DNA from 2 places in the Paenarthrobacter sp. 10N417 genome. Region 1 is predicted to be linked to the other one. Evidence: predicted binding sites of a transcription regulator. Region 1 holds the regulator's gene; the other holds the start of a gene.
The links. The regulator Rex, encoded in region 1, represses fermentation and respiration genes when NADH is low (regulators of the CRP and FNR family bind a similar motif). The targets are predictions, from matches to a motif close to CTTGTGAANNNNTTCACAAG.
Positions count from the first base shown of each region.

Region 1 (4,208 bases):
CGGGTCAGCCGGGACCGGGTCAGCCGACGCAACCAGGACAGCCGGGTGGTTTCCACTTCGAAATGCCCACCGACGGACCCCGCAACTTCAATGACGTCCTTCCGCAAGGTGGTTTCTCGGGCCTCTTCAAGACCATGGGCCTGCCCACTGAGCTCAAAGTGTCCTACTTCATTTGGGTGATCTCCGGACTCCTGGGCCTCCTCTTTGGCCTCATTGGGCTTTTCGCCATCATCGCGGCCTTCGCGTTCATGCCAGGGGTTGCCGCACTCCTTCTGGTTCTCCTGATCATCAGCCTTGCTGTTGCAGCCGCCCAGATAGTGCTGGCCATGAAGATGAAGGAAGGGAAGGAATGGGCACGCCTTGCCCTCACCGTCCTTGCCGCGGTTTCGCTGTTGCTCGCCATCTTTGGCTCCATCAACGCCGGCGGACCCGGTGCAGGCCTGGGTGGCAACTGGTTTGGCTTCCTGGTCAGCGCGGTGGCCGTTGTGCTGATGTGGTTGCCGAACTCGCAGTTGTGGTTCAAGGCAGTAAAGGGCGCCGTGTAACCCCCTGAAGTACCGCCGTCGGGCTCGCATCCGAGCCACCCTGACAGGTGTACAAGGCCGTGGTGATCCATCGGACCACCACGGCCTTCATCATGAAGGCGTACGCCATCGTGATGATTTCACCGCCAAGCAGCAAATTCCTGCGTGTGATCATCCGCAGCGCCGGATCCCAGAGGTACGGTGGAAGCAGAATCAGGCTGGGGGCAGGGTCTTTTTGCTGATCCCGGCAGCCGCACCAGCAGTCGAACAAGCAAAGGAATGCCATGAGCAACCCTCCATACCCGCCGTCCAACACGGGGGACGCCAATTCGGGCGACGCGAACAAGGGCGATGCCAACAAGCCTGAGCAGCCGGGCCAACCATCCACGCCCCAGTATGGTCAGCAGGCACCGCAGTACGGTCAGCAGACTCCCCAGTATGGTCAGCAGCCGAGCGCTCCACAGTACGGTCAGCAGTCCCCGTCCGCGCCCCAGTACGGTCAGCCCCCGGCTCCCCAGTACGGCCAGCAGTCCCCGCAGTTTGGCCAGCAGTCGCCACAGTTTGGTCAGCAGTCCCCGTACGGCCAGCAGCCTTCTCCCTATGGTCAGCAGGCCCCGCAATATGGCCAGGACACCAACTGGCCCAGCCAGCAGCCAGGACCCACTACGGTTCCGCAGCTGGTCAACATCTCCTTCTGGATGATCATCGCAGCGGGCATCCTGTCTGCCATCAGCTCGCTGATCCTGGCCACCACGGGCTCGGATGCCTTCATCAATTCGATGCTCCAGCAGGCGGCACAGCAGGGCACTGAATTCCCGGAAGGCTCCATCGAAGGCATGCGTGGCGGCATTGTCGTTGCCGCGATCATTGGGGCCATCGTGTCCCTGGGCCTTTATGCATTGGTTGCATTCCCGGTCCGCAAGGGCAAGAACTGGGCCAGGATCCTGGGCACCGTCTTCGCGGCAATCTCTGTCCTTGGCCTCGCCGGACTGTTCCAGTTCGGTGCCACGTACGGCATCCTGCAGCTCTTGGTGATCCTGCTGGGAGTTGCCGCGATCGTCCTGCTGTACCTGCCGGCGTCGGCTCCGTACTTCCGCAAGCCGCAGCCTTTCGGCAACCCTTACCAGAACCCTTACGGCCGCTAAGCCGACAAGCTTTCTATAACAACTCAACGGGCGCGGACCCGGTACGGCTAGACAGCCTGACCCGGTGTTTGCGCCCGTTGTGCGTGGTAGGCCAGGATCTGCAGCTCGGTGGCCATGTCCACCTTGCGGAGGTTCACGTGCGGCGGAACCTGCAGGAGAACCGGAGCAAAGCTCAAGATGCTCCGGATCCCTGCAGCGATGACGCGATCGCAAACTGCCTGGGCAACGGTGGCCGGCAAAGCCAGCACCACCATGTTGGTGTGGGTGCGTTCCAGGACGCGTTCAAGTTCCGCTGAATCGCTGACCCGCAACCAACCCACCTCGTTGCCGATCACCATGGGGTCCGCGTCGAAAATAGCCACGACGTCGAAACCTCTGGATTCGAAGCCGCCGTACCGCGCCAGCGCCTTGCCGAGGTTACCGGCACCGACAATTGCGACCTTCCAATCGTGCGTCAGGCCAAGTGCTGCGGCAATGTGACGGCTCAGGTACTGAACTTCATAGCCCACCCCGCGGGTCCCGTACGAGCCGACGTAGGAAAGGTCTTTGCGAAGCGTGGAGGAGCTGACGCCTGAAGCCTCGGCCAACGCGTCCGATGACACACGTTCCACGCCTTCTGCCAGGAGGGAGTTGAGCGCGCGCAAATAGAGGGTCATCCGGGCCACAGCCGCGGGCGGGATCTGCTTGGCGGCAGGTTCGTTGTCCCCGCTTGTTGCCCCCGGGGACGGTTCCAGCGCAGTCACGGTTTTCTCCATTGCGTCGCTTGTTGTTCCACTCTATGGCCCTTGGCCGGACTCAACAAAAGCCGATACTTCCGGGTAACAGAGTCCCCCTGATCCTCAGCTTTCAAGGACTCTTTTCAAAGTACGGGTCAGGCGCTGCTCGTCGATCTTCCAAAAGTCGCGCTGGACCCCATCCACCAGCACCACGGGAATTTCCTCCGCGTAACGCTCCTGCAATTCCGCGTTACCGTCGATTCCCTGCTCGGTCCACTGGACGCCCAGCGCCGAGGTAACGCGTTCGACGGCGGCACGCGCCTCCGTGCACAGGTGGCAGTCAGCTTTGGTGAGGAGAACGACGTCGGGAATAGCCATGACACAACGGTAACCGCCCCAACCCTCTCTCACATCCACCGCCCAATCCCCCAACGCTCTCTCACATCCTGACCGGTTTCCCACCGATGCTGTCTCACATCCTGACCGCTTTCCCCCAACGCTCTCTCAAATCCCGGCCGGTTTCCACCAACGCTCTCTCAAATCCCGACCGGTTTCCACCAACGCTCTTGCACATCCCCACGGGGCAGCCCCACCGTGCGCCCTCAACGCCGGGGCCTGGCGATTGACTAGACTCAAGGCATGCCCGACGAGAAGAACGCCGCTGTGGTCGCCGACGCCAAGGTTCCGCAGCACACCGGCGAAGCCGCTTTCTTCGACGTCGACAACACTTTGATGAAGGGCGCAAGCCTCTTCCATGTGGCCCGCAAGATGTACGAACGCAAGGCCTTCACGCTGTCCCAGGCGGCTGGCTTCGCGTGGAAGCAGTTCAAGTTTGTAATGCGCGGCGAGAACATGGACGACGTCCATGCCGTGCGCGACTCAGCCCTGACGTTGGCCGCCGGGATCACTGTGGAGGACATCAAAGCCCTGGGCGAAGAAGTTTATGACGAAATGATCGAGTCCCGGATCTGGCCTGGAACCAAAGCGCTCGCCGAGCAACACCTCCGTGTAGGCCGAAGGGTATGGCTGGTGACGGCGACCCCTATTGAGGTTGCCACCGTCATCTCCACAAGGTTGGGCCTGACGGGCGCGCTGGGAACCGTCGGCGAAGTCCATGACGGAATGTATACCGGCAAGCTTGTCGGTGACATTCTGCACGGCCCGGCCAAAGCCATCGCGGTCCAGCTCATAGCTGACCAAGAAGGCTTGGACTTGGACCACTGCTGGGCTTACAGCGACTCCGCCAATGACATCCCGCTCCTCACTCTGGTGGGCCACCCCGTGGTGATCAACCCCGATTCGAAGCTGCGCCGGCATGCCCGCGACAACAACTGGCCCGTCTACGATTTCCGATCCGGACGGCGTGCGGCAACCTTGGGGCTCAAAGCCGCAACCGTGGGCGGCGCCATCTACGGGCTATGGCGTGGATTCTCAAAGTTCCGCGGGCCCCGCTAGCCGATCCTCCCTCACATCCCCACGCGTTTCCAGCGTTCCTCCCTCACATCCCCACGCGTTTCCAGCGTTCCTCTCCCACATCCTCTGGCACTGCCGGCCTACCTGTGGATAACTTCTGCACGCTTAGCGGCTTCCAAGGAACAATGCGGGTATGCAGAATTCGTTACTCAACCAATCCAGCCAGCTCTTGGGACCTTTCAGCCTGAACGACGCCAAGGCAGCGGGCATCGATCCTTCAGACATTTGGCGCAGCAGTAGCATCGTTCCTGTGAGCCGGGGCTTGTATCGGCCGACGGATTGGGATTTCGACCTCTCGTCAGCTGCCCGTTCCCTCTCGTCAGCCAGCCCTGGCGCTTGGATCTCCCATA
Region 1 covers NZ_JBFTIL010000029.1:59,430-63,637, forward strand. Annotated here, with positions in the region: gene AC1DCM_RS24820 (hypothetical protein) at 1-545, shown strand, start outside; gene AC1DCM_RS24825 (hypothetical protein) at 809-1,669, shown strand; gene AC1DCM_RS24830 (redox-sensing transcriptional repressor Rex) at 1,717-2,424, opposite strand; gene AC1DCM_RS24835 (glutaredoxin family protein) at 2,509-2,763, opposite strand; gene AC1DCM_RS24840 (HAD family hydrolase) at 3,025-3,840, shown strand.

Region 2 (4,208 bases), on a different contig from region 1:
GCCAGCTTCCGCTTTCCTGCCCTCGTCTCCTCCGTCCACAGCCTTGCCGGGTCTTTCTTCACGGCAAACCGAGTTCTCGTTTTCGGTGGGCCAGCGCCTGACCGAAACGTGTTCGCCGTCGGACGCCTTGATCGAAGCCAATGGCGGCACTTTCCTGGGCCGGACCGGAACCATCACCACGCCGCACGGAACCATCCAGACGCCCGCGTTCATCGCCGTCGGAACCAAAGCAACAGTCAAGGCCGTGCTGCCCGAGTCCATTGCCGGGCTCGGTGCGCAGGCAGTGCTGGCCAACGCCTATCACCTGTACCTGCAGCCGGGCCCTGAGATCCTCGACGCCGCTGGCGGGCTGGGGGCCTTCATGAATTGGTCCGGCCCGACGTTTACGGATTCCGGCGGATTCCAGGTGATGAGCCTGGGATCGGGGTTCAAGAAGGTCATCGACATGAAGAATGTGGACACTTCCGGCCCTGATGATGCGGTGGCGCCAGGCAAGGAACGGCTGGCGCACATTGATGACGACGGCGTGTGGTTCAAGTCGCACCTCAACGGGGACCGACACCGCTTCTCCCCCGAGATCTCCATGCAGGTCCAGCATCAGATTGGGGCTGACATCATGTTCGCGTTCGACGAGCTGACCACGTTGCAGAACTCGCGGGCCTACCAGGAGGAGTCGCTGGAACGGACCCGTCTCTGGGCCCTGAGGTGCTTGGAAGAGCATGCCCGTTTGACTGTTTCCCGAGTCGGGAAGCCGTACCAGGCCCTGTTCGGGGTGATCCAGGGTGCGCAGTACGAGGATCTGCGCCGAAAGGCCTGCCAGGATCTGGGGGCAATGCCTTTTGACGGGTACGGGATCGGTGGTGCGTTGGAGAAGGAAAACCTGGGCACGATTGTGCGCTGGTGCAACGAGGAACTCCCCGAGGACAAGCCACGGCACCTGCTGGGCATTTCCGAGCCGGACGATATCTTCACGGCAATCGAGAACGGGGCCGACACGTTCGACTGTGTCTCACCAACCCGCGTGGCCCGAAACTCAGCTTTCTATACGCCGTCCGGTCGGTTCAACCTCTCCGGGGCGCGCTATAAGGCCGATTTCGGACCACTGCAGGACGGCTGCGACTGCTACACGTGCGGAAACTACTCGCGCGCGTACATCCACCATCTGTACAAGGCCAAGGAAATGGTCTCGGCCACTCTGATCTCCATTCACAACGAGCGCTTCGTGGTGAAGATGGTGGACGATGCGCGGTTGGCCATCGAGTCCGGGGACTTCTTCGAGTTCAAGGCGGAGACGCTGGGCCGGTACTACTCCTAGCTGTGGTTGGCGTGGCAGGTCTCGCGGGGTTCCCTAGGCTGCGACTGGCCCGTAGCTCGGCTCACGCTTCTTGATATAGCCGACCACCAACACCGTGATCGGGACGAACAGGAACTCCACGCCAGTCTTGTAGACGAAGCCCACCAGGACATAGTTGGCGAACATGCCGAAGTCCGTGATGCCGATGACCGAGGCCGCGATGCTGCAGAAGATCAAGGTGTCCACGAATTCGCCCACAACGGATGAACCCATGAGCCGCGCCCACAAGGTCTTCTCGCCCGTGCGCTCCTTCATTTTCACCAGAATCCAGGAGTTGATGGTCTGACCGGCCAGGAAGGCCAGAAGCGAAGCGAGCACGATCTGCGGGACCGGGCCCAGCGCGCCCTCGATGGCTGCCTGCTTGGCGGTTCCGTACTCATCCGTGAAGCCAGGCAGCACGATGATCACCCAGTAGCAGAGTGAAGCGAAGGCTGAGAGAGCGAAGGAGGTAATGATGGCCTTGCGTGCCACCTTGAAGCCGTAGACCTCACTCATGACGTCGCCCAGGATGTAGGCCAGTGGGAACAGGAAGAATCCGCCATCAGTGATGATCGGACCAAGCACGACGCCCTTCGATGCGCCGATATTGGACAGGATCAGCACCACGGCCATGATGGCGAGCATGATGCCAAAGTACGGGGATCCGATCGAAGCGAAGCGGGGTGCAGGCTTGCTCAGGGTGCTGGAGCCGGAAGGCGAGGGCATGGGTCATCCATTTCGTAGTGGTTCGCGCGGGCGCTGTTGGTTCAGGCACCCGGCTGTATTAGCACTGTTGTTGGTGGGGCTCAGCCCGACACCAGCTTTATTGTCCCACCCACCAACGCTCTCTCACATCCTGACCGGTTTCCACCGATCTTCTCTCACATCCTGACCGGTTCCCACCGATCTTCTCTCACATCCTGACCGGCTCCTTTCCGGACGTTTTCTGAACGTGTTCAAATATGCAGCTATACTCGTTATTGAACACGTTCAAAACTCGGTTCGAGGAGCAACACCATGGCAACAAAAAGCGAACAGACCCGGCAGCTTGTAGCCGACGTCGCACTAAGAATGTTCCGTGAAATCGGCTTCGAGAAGACCACCATGCGCGCGATTGCACAGGAGGCGGGAGTTTCCGTCGGCAATGCCTACTACTACTTCGCCTCCAAGGATGAGCTCGTCCAGGAGCTGTATATCCAAGTCCAGAACGAGCATGCGGAGGTTGCGGCACAGGTTCTCAACGACGTCCACGATCTCGCCGGTCGACTGAAAGCCGTGCTGCACACGGGCGTCGACGTCATGGCGCCCTATCACCAGTTCGGCTCAGATTTCATCGCAACCGCGATCCGGCCGACGTCGCCAGTCAATCCATTTGGCGAGGCGTCCACCGCCGCCCGCGAGGCTTCGCTTGCGATCTTCCGGTCCGCCGTCGACGGTTCCTCCCCCGCCGTCGCCAAGAAACTGCGCGAAGATCTACCGGAGCTGCTGTGGCTTGCATATATGGGTGTCGCCCTTTTCTGGGTCTACGACAAATCCGAGGGCCAACGCCGAACGCGGAAACTGATCGACGGTGCCGCGCCCTTGGTAGCGAGGGGGTTGTCGCTGGCGAAGATTCCTGGCGTCGGCAAGGTATTCGACGACGTTCTGGGACTCGTCCGCAGCGTGAAGGAAGGCTCGTGATGGAGCGGACAGTGGCACTTGCGGGCGCTACCGGGTTCATCGGCACCTACTTCAGGCATCGTTTTGTTGCTGAGGGTTGGCAAGTTCGGACGGTCGGGCGGGATGCTTCAACTGATGCTCCATGGAACGACGACGGCGCCATCGCCAAGGTGCTGAACGGCGCCGAACTGCTGGTGAACCTCGCCGGACGATCCGTGAATTGCCGCTACAACGACCGGAACCGCCGGGAGATCGTGGACTCCCGGGTTTTGACAACTCGTGTCCTGGGTCGAGCCGTTGCTCGATGCGCCTACCCGCCTGGGACGTGGATCAACGCCAGCACTGGCACGATCTATCGGCATGCGGAGGACGGCCCACAATCTGAAGCATCGGGTGAGCTGGGCAGCGGGTTCTCTGTAGACGTGGCCCGTGCGTGGGAGGACGAGTTGGCTGCTGCCCATGTTCCGGGCACTCGAAAGGTTCCCCTTCGCATTGCGATCGTCCTCGGTCCGGGCGGTGGCGTGATGACTCCTCTGCGGATTATGGCCCGGCTTGGTTTAGGTGGGCGGATGGGGCCGGGCACGCAGAAGTTCAGCTGGATTCACGTGGAGGATCTGTTCCGCGCGGTGGCATTTGTCCACGGGCAGTCTGCACTTACTGGTCCAGTAAACGCAGCAACGCCATATGCCGTGGATAACCGCGAACTGAATTCGCTTATTCGGCAGAGTATAGGTGTCCCGTTTGGACTCCCGACGCCAGCTTGGCTGCTCGAAGCCGGAGCTGTCCTCATCCGGACACAGGCGGAACTGGTGTTGAAGAGCCGGTGGGTCGAACCCCGGAAGTTAGTCGATGCGGGTTTCACCTTCTCCTATCCGGCTCTGAGCGGCGCGCTCAACGCGATCGCGGGGGGCAAGTGATGAGTCTGACCGCCCGTTCGGAAGTCTGGATCTACGGACCAAAGGATCGAGTGGTTTTGGGCTGGAAGGCCCTGATCATCGGGATCTTGATGTCACACCTTGTCTTTGGCGTCCTCCTAGCCCTATCAAACCCAGCATGGGGCGTCGTCTTGTTCGCCTTCAGTGCCCCGCCAACATGGGGAGCCGCTGCTGCGGTCGGCTCACTGTTGGGCCTGGCACTGCGACGCATCCGAAATCAATGGATTCATGTCGCTGCCTTCTTTGCGACCCCGGCTCTTGTGAGTGTCCCCTTCGGAGGG
Region 2 covers NZ_JBFTIL010000015.1:137,049-141,256, forward strand. Annotated here, with positions in the region: gene tgt (tRNA guanosine(34) transglycosylase Tgt) at 1-1,315, shown strand, start outside; gene AC1DCM_RS18195 (queuosine precursor transporter) at 1,349-2,059, opposite strand; gene AC1DCM_RS18200 (TetR/AcrR family transcriptional regulator) at 2,351-3,013, shown strand; gene AC1DCM_RS18205 (TIGR01777 family oxidoreductase) at 3,013-3,909, shown strand; gene AC1DCM_RS18210 (hypothetical protein) at 3,909-4,208, shown strand, end outside.
Region 2: a site for Rex is predicted at 2,277-2,296, ahead of AC1DCM_RS18195 (queuosine precursor transporter). Genes of this name have one in related genera too.